DNA from 4 places in the Streptomyces sp. NPDC102274 genome. Region 4 is predicted to be linked to each of the others. Evidence: riboswitches for the same ligand, from Rfam matches in the RefSeq annotation. Region 4 holds a riboswitch; each other region holds the start of a gene.
What was found. A riboswitch is a leader RNA that binds a small molecule or an ion and turns the genes downstream of it on or off. The one in region 4 is predicted to bind cobalamin.
Positions count from the first base shown of each region.

Region 1: linked by a shared signal. The riboswitch ahead of ACIRQP_RS00280 (cobalamin biosynthesis protein) and the one ahead of ACIRQP_RS05720 (ribonucleoside-diphosphate reductase subunit alpha) in region 4 are both predicted to bind cobalamin.
Region 2: linked by a shared signal. The riboswitch ahead of ACIRQP_RS12230 (ABC transporter substrate-binding protein) and the one ahead of ACIRQP_RS05720 (ribonucleoside-diphosphate reductase subunit alpha) in region 4 are both predicted to bind cobalamin.
Region 3: linked by a shared signal. The riboswitch ahead of metE (5-methyltetrahydropteroyltriglutamate--homocysteine S-methyltransferase) and the one ahead of ACIRQP_RS05720 (ribonucleoside-diphosphate reductase subunit alpha) in region 4 are both predicted to bind cobalamin.

Region 1 is NZ_JBIWLW010000001.1:51,318-53,511, reverse strand. Features, by position in the region: gene ACIRQP_RS00280 (cobalamin biosynthesis protein) at 1-942, opposite strand, end outside; cobalamin riboswitch at 975-1,118, opposite strand; gene ACIRQP_RS00275 (hypothetical protein) at 1,284-1,511, opposite strand; gene ACIRQP_RS00270 (anion permease) at 1,579-2,194, opposite strand, start outside.
Region 2 is NZ_JBIWLW010000007.1:103,881-106,074, reverse strand. Features, by position in the region: gene ACIRQP_RS12230 (ABC transporter substrate-binding protein) at 1-903, opposite strand, end outside; cobalamin riboswitch at 943-1,078, opposite strand; gene ACIRQP_RS12225 (Mov34/MPN/PAD-1 family protein) at 1,097-1,510, opposite strand; gene ACIRQP_RS12220 (amino acid permease) at 1,595-2,194, opposite strand, start outside.
Region 3 is NZ_JBIWLW010000008.1:257,364-259,557, reverse strand. Features, by position in the region: gene ACIRQP_RS14175 (homoserine O-acetyltransferase) at 1-402, shown strand, start outside; cobalamin riboswitch at 547-723, shown strand; gene metE (5-methyltetrahydropteroyltriglutamate--homocysteine S-methyltransferase) at 905-2,194, shown strand, end outside.
Region 4 is NZ_JBIWLW010000003.1:254,930-257,123, forward strand. Features, by position in the region: gene ACIRQP_RS05720 (ribonucleoside-diphosphate reductase subunit alpha) at 1-1,317, opposite strand, end outside; cobalamin riboswitch at 1,469-1,637, opposite strand; gene mctP (monocarboxylate uptake permease MctP) at 1,749-2,194, opposite strand, start outside.

The sequences.
Region 1 (2,194 bases), on a different contig from region 4:
GGCGGCCCCGGTCACCCGGCGCGACAGCCGTACGGCCCGTTCGATGTCCGCGACCTCGACGGGCCGCCCCTCGCCGTTCAGCACCGGCCTGTGCTCCACCCGCCCCCCGTACGCGAGCGTCCCGCCCAGCCGCACGCCCAGCGCGCCGGCGAACGACGCCTCCACCGGGCCCGCGTTGGGGCTCGGATGCTTACGGGCATCCCGCCGTACCGCCCGCAGGGCCGCGCCCGGATCGCCGCCGACTCCGCCGGCCAGCGCACCGGCGAGTACGGCGGTCAGCCGGGCACCCGGCCCGCCCGCGACATCGTCGAGCCGGGCCGAGGCCCAGCCGAACCGGCGGTACCGGGGCGAGAGATGACCCACCATCGCGTCCAGTGTGTTCACGGCACGGAATCCGGCGAGTCCGGGCACCCCCGCCACCGCCCCCCACACCAGCGCTCCCACGACCGCGTCGGAGGTGTTCTCGGCGACCGACTCCACGACGGCCCGCGCGATCTGCTGTCCGTCCAGCGCCTGCGGGTCACGGCCGCACAGATGCGGCAGCCGCTCCCTGGCCCGTTCGACGTCCCCGGCGGCGAGCGCCGCGCCGATGGCCCGTGCCTCGCGTCCCAGTGACGTGCCGCCGACGACGGCCCAGGTGGCGGCGGCGGTCAGCGCCACGGAGGCGGTGCGGCGGTCCCGTACTCCCCGGGCCGCCAACGCCGCGATCCCGGCGGCTCCTCCGGCGCATACCGCGGTGTGCAGCGCGCCCCAGCCCCGGTGGTCGCGCCACAGCGTCCGCTCGACGGCCGTCGCCGCCCGGCCGAACGCGGCGACGGGATGGCCCCGGCGCGGATCGCCGAACAGCAGATCGCCCAGGAGGCCCACGGCGGCGCCGTAGGCGAAAACACGCTCGGCGGCCGGACCCCGGCCGCGCACGACGGCCGAACGGCGGCCAGGCATGGCGAAATGTCCTCACTCAGGGTCCGCGCCCCGGTTCGACGTGATGCGGCGGCGAGAGTTCCTGGCTCCTGGAGACGTGGCTCGCAGTGACAGTGGCGGGACCGCGCCGGATTCGCACCGGCTTCCTCTTCTGCCGTCGTCAATGGCCCCGGAAGTCCACCACGCAGCGCAAACACCCGTCAACTCATCCCTGACCAGCGACGGGACAGTGTGCCGAGCCCCACACGGCACCCTCGCCCCACGGGCACCGAAGAACCGGCCCCAGCGCGTGACGGACGCGCCGGGGCCGGCCCCGGTCGGGGTATTCCGGTCGTTTCCGGTCGCCCGGTCAGGCGGCGAGGTCAGGCGACGATCAGATAGATCCCGTACGCGACGGCCGTCACGCAGAGCGCGAAGCACATGTACGCGCCCGCGCGGGCCGGTGCCACGGACCCGGTGGCGCCCCGTGCGCTCGCCGTCTCCCGCTTGGCGAGGCCCACGATGCCGAGGGTGAACAGGCCCACGAGGGCGACGGTGGCCACGAGGCTGACCCCGAAGACCGAACCGAGTGCTGCCCAGTCGATGTTCATGCGGTTTCTCTTCCTTACACCGTGGCGGTTCTCAACATCGTGGCGCTTCTCGATACCGAGGCGGTTCTCAGACCGTGGCGGTTCGCGCGGGCTCGCCCGCGGAGTCCGTGGGGCCAGGGGCCGGGATGACGGCGGAGGTGACGACGCCCGAGGGCCCGGTGGTCCCGGCGCCTTCCGCCGCACCGTCGGCTCCGGTCTCGTTCTCGTTCACGTTGGTGTGATCGACCGGCCGGCGGCGCGAGGCGAGCCAGATCGCCCCGGAGGCCGCGACCAGCAGGACGGCGACGACCGCGACGCCCCACGCGCCCTGGCCGGTCAGGAACTCGGCCCCGGCGGCGACCAGGCCCGCCGCGGGCAGGGTCAGCCCCCAGGCGATGAACATCCGGGTGGCGGTCGACCAGCGGACCACCCCGCCCTTGCGGCCGAGGCCCGCGCCCATCACGGCGCCGGAGCAGGACTGGGTGGTGGAGAGCGAGAAGCCCAGGTGCGAGGAGGCCAGGATGACGGTCGCGGCGCTGGTCTGGGCGGCGAAGCCCTGCTGCGGACGGAGATCGGTGAGGCCGGTGCCCATGGTGCGGATGATGCGCCAGCCGCCGAGATACGTACCGAGCGCGATCGCCAGTCCGGCGGAGAGGATGACCCACGGCGGGGGGTTGGACCCGGGGGCGAGGACGCCGCCGGTG
Region 2 (2,194 bases), on a different contig from region 4:
GACGGCCGGTACGTCCTTGAGCACGGGGTCCTCCAGCAGCCGCTTCTTCTTCTGGGCGACGGTGGTGGAGCCGTAGTCGTAGACGACGATGACGTCGGGCTTGCGGGCGACGACCTGTTCCCAGGTGGCGTCGCCGAAGGACTTGCCGAGGTCGGCGAAGACATTGCGGCCGCCGGCGCGGGTGATCAGTTCGTTGCCGATGCCCTTGCCGCCGGCGGTGAAGGCGGTCTTGTCGCCGCTGTCGTAGACGAAGACGGAGAGCGGCTCGACGCCTTTGAGCAGGGCGGCGGTGTCCGTGACGGTGGTGCGGGCGGCGGCGATCCACTTCTCGGCGCGGTCGGGGACGCCGAAGGTGCGGCCCGTTTCACGGACCTCCCGGTAGACGTCGTCGAGGGTCGTCCTGTCCTTGGGGCAGTTCTCCAGGTTGAGCCGGGTGTTGATGCCGGCGGACCGGAGCTCGTCGCGGCCGCGACCGTCCTTGGCGGCGAAGGCGCTGGCGTAGCCGCCGTAGACGAAGTCGGGGTCGGCGGCGAGCAGCCGCTCCTTGGAGGGGTACTCCTTGGCGAGCACCGGGACGCTCTTGTACGCCTTCTCGTAGGCGGAGAGGATCCGGTCGTCCAGCCAGGCCGTGCCGACGAGGGACTTCTCCAGGCCGAGCGCCAGCATCACTTCGGTGACGTGCTGGTTCATGGTGACGACCCGCTCCGGCGGCGCCTGATAGGTGGTTTTCACCCCGCAGTTGGTGACGGTGTACGGGAAGCCGGGAGCGGCGGTCGCGGCCCGCGCGCCGTCCTTCGCGTCCGTGGAGGTGGAGGTGGAGCCGCCGCAGGCGGTGAGCGGGAGCAGCAGGGCGGATATGACGGCGGACGTGAGCGCACGGCGGCGCCGGGACGGCACAGACACGACAGGGCCTCCTCCGGGGGATTTCCGCGTCCCCTGGCTGGTGGGAGAAGGGCGGCAGGTCAGTTCCTGGCTGCCAAGCTCTGGGCCTGGTCACAGTGGCGGGACCGCGCCGGATTCACACCGGCTTCCTGATCCCCGCCGCCTCGGTTCGGCGCTCAGTTTGTCAGATCTTGCCAGCGCCGCGACGGGCGCCTCAGACGATCTCGACGTCCTCTTCCGTGACCTCGCCCTCGACGATGCGGTACGAGCGGAACTGGAAGGGGCCCGCGTCGTCGTGATCGGCGGTGGAGACGAGGACGTAGTGGGCGCCCGGCTCGTTGGCGTATGTGATGTCCGTACGGGACGGATACGCCTCGGTCGCGGTGTGCGAGTGGTAGATGATCACCGGCTCTTCGTCGCGGTCGTCCATCTCCCGGTAGAGCGTGAGCAGATCCGCCGAGTCGAACTCGTAGAAGGTGGGCGAGCGGGCGGCGTTGAGCATGGGGATGAACCGCTCGGCCCGGCCGGTCCCGGCGGGGCCCGCGACCACGCCGCACGCCTCGTCGGGATGGTCGGCGCGCGCGTGCTCGACGATCTTGTCGTGCAGGGCCTGGGTAATGGTGAGCATGGAGAAAATATAAAGGGACGAGTGCGGCCCCCGGATCCGGGAGGGAGTTTCCCGGTTCCGGGGGCCGTCAGGGTCTCGGCCGCGTTACTCCGCGGAGGCGTACTCCGGGGTGGGGTCGCCCGGGGCCGCGCCCGCCTCGGTCCGCGGGGTGCGGCGCTTGAGGTACTGCCAGCCGACGAGGAGACAGACCGCCCAGACCGCCCCCACGTAGAGGGAGACCCGCGCGTCCTTGTCGTACGCGATCAGACAGGTGACGAGGGCCAGGAAGCCCACGGCGACCCAGCTGCACACCGAACCGCCCGGGGCGGGGAACGACGAGGCGGGCAGCAGGCCCGCCCGTACCCCGCGGCGGTAGCGGATATGGCTGATCAGGATCATCATCCAGGTCCAGACACCGGCGGCGGTGGCCACGGACGTCACATAGCCGAAGGCCTTCTCCGGGACGATGTAGTTGAGGACCACGCCGATGCCCATGAGGGCGACGGAGACGGTGATGCCGAACGCCGGTGTCTTGCGGGAGTTGAGCCTGCCGAAGAGCTTCGGCGCCTCGCTGTTGGCGGCGAGGTCACGCAGCATCCGCCCGGTGGAGTACATGCCCGAGTTGCAGGAGGAGAGCGCGGCGGTCAGCACCACGAAGTTGACGATGCCGGCCGCGAGCGGGATGCCCATCTTCTCGAAGGCGTG
Region 3 (2,194 bases), on a different contig from region 4:
GAGCTCGGCGCCCGGTTCGGCCGGGGGCCACAGCCGGGCGGCCATCCCTGGCGGGGCGGCCGGTACCAGGTCGAGTCGTATCTCGACCATCACGCCGCGAAGCTGGTGCGCCGGTTCGACGCGGGAAGTTATGTGACGCTCACCGAAGCGATGAACGGCCATGACGTGGGCCGGGGCCGCGGTGGCGCCGCGGCCGCCCTGCGCCGGGTCCGGATGCCGGCCCTGGTCGCGGGGGTCGACTCCGACCGGCTCTATCCGCCGGCCCAGCAGGCGGAGCTGGCCGCCGCCATCCCCGGGGCCGACCGGCTCAGAACCATCGAGTCGCCGTACGGACACGACGGCTTCCTGATCGAGACCGCGCAGGTGGGCGCCCTGATCGAGGAGTTACTGACCCGTGCGTGAGGTGTGGTGGGGCGACGGGCCGGGAGCCGTCCTGTGGCCGGAATGCGAACCGTGCTGTCGGTGATCGGCCCACGAAGATCGGCCGGACAGGAGCTAAGGTGGCTCGTGCAGTCGGTTCGCCCTGCCAGCCGGGCAGGCGCGTCGTAAGAGGGAACCCGGTGGAAATCCGGGACTGCCCCGCAGCGGTGAGTGGGAACGACCGCCGTCATCAGCACTGGGTCCGAGCCGGACCCGGGAAGCGACGGCCAGTAGGGGTCCCTGTCGGTACGTGTGTGTCCGCGCACGTACGGGTACGGGACGCGCCCGCGAGTCCGAAGACCTGCCACTGCCCGCGCGCCACCGGTGCGCGCGGAGATCTCGGTGGCCTCGAGGGCGGGTCGGCGTACATATCGGGCGGGGCAGCCGCGCCGGCACAGCGCCGTGGACCGCTTGATCTGTCACCTCTTCGCGCCTTCGGTCCGTCGTCGGGATCTTGGGAGACATACTCGCGAAGGAGAGTCCCTTGACCACGAAGTCCGCAGCCGCGGAAGCACGGGCCACCGTGTACGGCTACCCCCGTCAGGGCCCGGACCGGGAACTGAAGAAGGCCGTCGAGGGCTACTGGAAGGGCCGGGTCGGCGCCGACGCCCTCCGGGACACCGCGGCCGAACTGCGCCGCGCCACCTGGCGGGAGCTCGCCGACGCCGGTGTCCATGAGGTGCCGACCGGTGACTTCTCGTACTACGACCATGTCCTGGACACCAGTGTCATGGTCGGCGCGATCCCCGCCAGGCACCGCGCCGCCGTCGAAGCCGACGCCCTGGACGGGTACTTCGCGATGGCGCGCGGTACGCGGGAGGTGACGCCGCTGGAGATGACCAAGTGGTTCGACACGAACTACCACTATCTGGTGCCGGAACTGGGTCCCGACACCGTCTTCACCGCGGATTCCGGCAAGCAGGTCGGCGAGTTCCGGGAAGCCCTCGCCCTCGGGCTGACCGCGCGACCGGTGCTGGTCGGTCCGGTCACCTACCTGCTGCTGGCGAAGCCGGCCCCCGGGGTCGACGCCGGCTTCGAGCCGCTCACGCTGCTGGAACGGCTGCTGCCCGTGTACGCGGAGGTACTCGCCGATCTGCGCGCGGCGGGCGCCGAGTGGGTCCAGCTGGACGAGCCCGCCCTGGTGGCGGACCGCTCCCTGGCGGAGCTGAACGCCGTCACCCGCGCCTACCGGGATCTGGGCGCCCTCACCGACCGGCCGAAGCTGCTCGTCGCCTCGTACTTCGACCGGCTCGGGGCCGCTCTGTCCGTACTGGCCAAGGCCCCCATCGACGGGCTCGGGCTGGACTTCACCGGCCCCGCCGTCGCGAATCTCGATGAACTGGCGGCGGTCGGCGGGGTGCCCGGCAAGCGTCTCCTCGCGGGTGTGGTCAACGGCCGCAACGTCTGGATCAACGACTTCGAGAAGTCGCTGTCGCTCCTCGGCACGCTCCTCGGACTCGCCGGACAGGTCGATGTGGCGTCCTCCTGCTCCCTGCTGCACGTCCCGCTGGATGTCACGGCCGAGCGCGAGATCGATCCGTGGATCGCCCGCTGGCTCGCCTTCGCCCGGCAGAAGACCGAGGAGGTCGTCACGCTGGCCCGGGGCCTCGCGCACGGCACCGGCGCCATCACGGCCGAACTCGCCGCGAACCGGGCCGACCTGGCCTCGCGGGCGGGATCCGCCCTCACCAACGATCCGGCCGTACGCGCGCGGGCCGCGGCCGTCACGGAAGCGGACGGCCGCCGCTCCCAGCCGTACCAGCAGCGAGCGGCG
Region 4 (2,194 bases):
CGTGCAGAGATTGGACGAGTGGACGACACGGCCGGGCTCGGCGGTCTGGTTCGCCGTACGGTTCGAGGCGTCCTTGAAGGTCATCCAGCCGTTGCCGGTCTGGGCGAGGGTGCGCATCATCCGGCCGTACAGCTCGCGGGCCGGGATGGTCCTGCGGGCCAGTCCCGCGGCCTCCGCCTCGCGGTAGCGCGCGTCGAACGCGTCGCCCCACAGGTCGACCAGTTCCGGCACGTCGGCGGGGGAGAAGAGGGACCAGACGCCGTCCGAGTCGACCCGGCGCATGAACTCGTCCGGGATCCAGTGCGCGAGATTCAGATTGTGCGTACGGCGGGCGTCCTCGCCGGTGTTGTCGCGCAGCTCCAGGAACTCCTCCAGATCCGCGTGCCAGGTCTCCAGGTAGACGCAGGCCGCGCCCTTGCGCCGGCCGCCCTGGTTGACGGCCGCGACCGAGGAGTCGAGGGTGCGCAGGAACGGGACGATGCCGTTGGAGTGCCCGTTGGTGCCCCGGATCAGCGAACCGCGCGAACGGATACGGGAGTACGAGAGGCCGATGCCGCCCGCGTGCTTCGAGAGCCGCGCCACCTGGTGGTAGCGGTCGTAGATCGAGTCCAGCTCGTCCAGCGGGGAGTCCAGCAGATAGCAGGAGGACATCTGCGGGTGGCGCGTACCGGAGTTGAAGAGGGTGGGGGAGGACGGGAGGTAGTCCAGCCTGCTCATCAGGCGGTAGAGCGCGGCGACCTCGTCGAGTGCGCGGACGCTCTCGTCCTCGGCCAGTCCGCAGGCCACGCGCAGCATGAAGTGCTGCGGGGTCTCGATGACCTGGCGGGTGATCGGGTGGCGGAGCAGATAGCGGCTGTAGAGGGTACGCAGCCCGAAGTAGCCGAAGCGGTCGTCGGCGTTCCGGTCGATGAGCGCGTCGAGGAAGTCGGCGTGGAGGATGACGAAGGCGGCGGTACGGTCCGCGATCAGGCCCTCGCGGTGGCCGACGGCGACGGACGCGGAGAACGCCACCGAGCCCTGGCCCGCGGCCTCGTCGGCGATGGTGCGGGTCAGCAGCCTCGCCGCGAGCAGGGAGTAGGCGGGGTCCTCGGAGATGAGCCCCGCCGACGCCTCGGTGGCGAGCGCGCGCAGCTCGGCCTCGTCCGACCGGGCGTTACGGCCGCGTAGCGCGGCGGCGGCGACTCTTCCGGGGTCGGTGTCGGGCAGATCGGCGGTCAGGTTCGTCAGGGTCCGCAGCAGTGCGGTCCCGGGTCCGTCGGCCGCCCGCGCGGTGGCCTCGGAGATGCCTGAAGCCGGATCGGCTGGCGCGATGGTCACGTGGTGCTCTCCCTCGCTCGGCTCTGGGCCGTCGGGAGGGGAGCGGGCTTGTTCTCGCGGTACGGAGCGTACGGCCCGGATCCGGGCAGCGCGGCGTACGGCGCCCACCGGCCCATCCACGAGGCCCGGACGTCTCGGCGTCCGGTTCGGTCGAACCGGGCGCACTGCCGGCAGGTGTTCGGACTCGTGGGTACGGCAAAGCACACCACATCACACCGTTGCGGGACAGTTCCGGATTCGCACCGGATTCCCCTGCGTAGACAGCGAGGTCGAGCATACATGTGGGGGCTGGCTCGGGTACCACCCCCCAGATGTTGTGTCGTGCGTCATCCTGTCCGTGGCCGCGCGGACAACGGAAGGGCCGCCGGATCCCCCGCGTACCAAGGGATCCGGCGGCCCTTCCGGACAGGGCCCAGCCGTACGGCAACCGGTCAGCGGCCTCCCGGGCCGCCCGACGTCGGTGCTGGGAGTTCGACCTTCACGCCCGGTTCGCCCGCGTCCGCCGTGTAGTCGGTGGGGCTCGTCTCGTCCGTGCCCTCCGGGGCCTTGGCCGCGCGCAGGACGAAGGTGAGCGCCACCGTCACCACCAGGTTGAGCACGAACGCGGTGAGGCCGATGTAGCCGATCTCACCCAGGCCGGGGATCTCCTTGGACGAGCCCCCGAAGTGCGCCTGGGTCGGGCTGGCCACGCCGTACGCGGCCGCCGTGCCGTAGACCATGCCGACGGCCCAGCCCGCGAGCAGCGCCCAGCGGTGGAACCAGCGGGTGAACAGACCGCCCACCAGCGCCGGCATCGTCTGGAGGATCCAGATCCCGCCCAGCAGCTGGAAGTTGATCGCGACCGTCTTGTCCATGGTCAGGACGAAGGCCAGCGCGC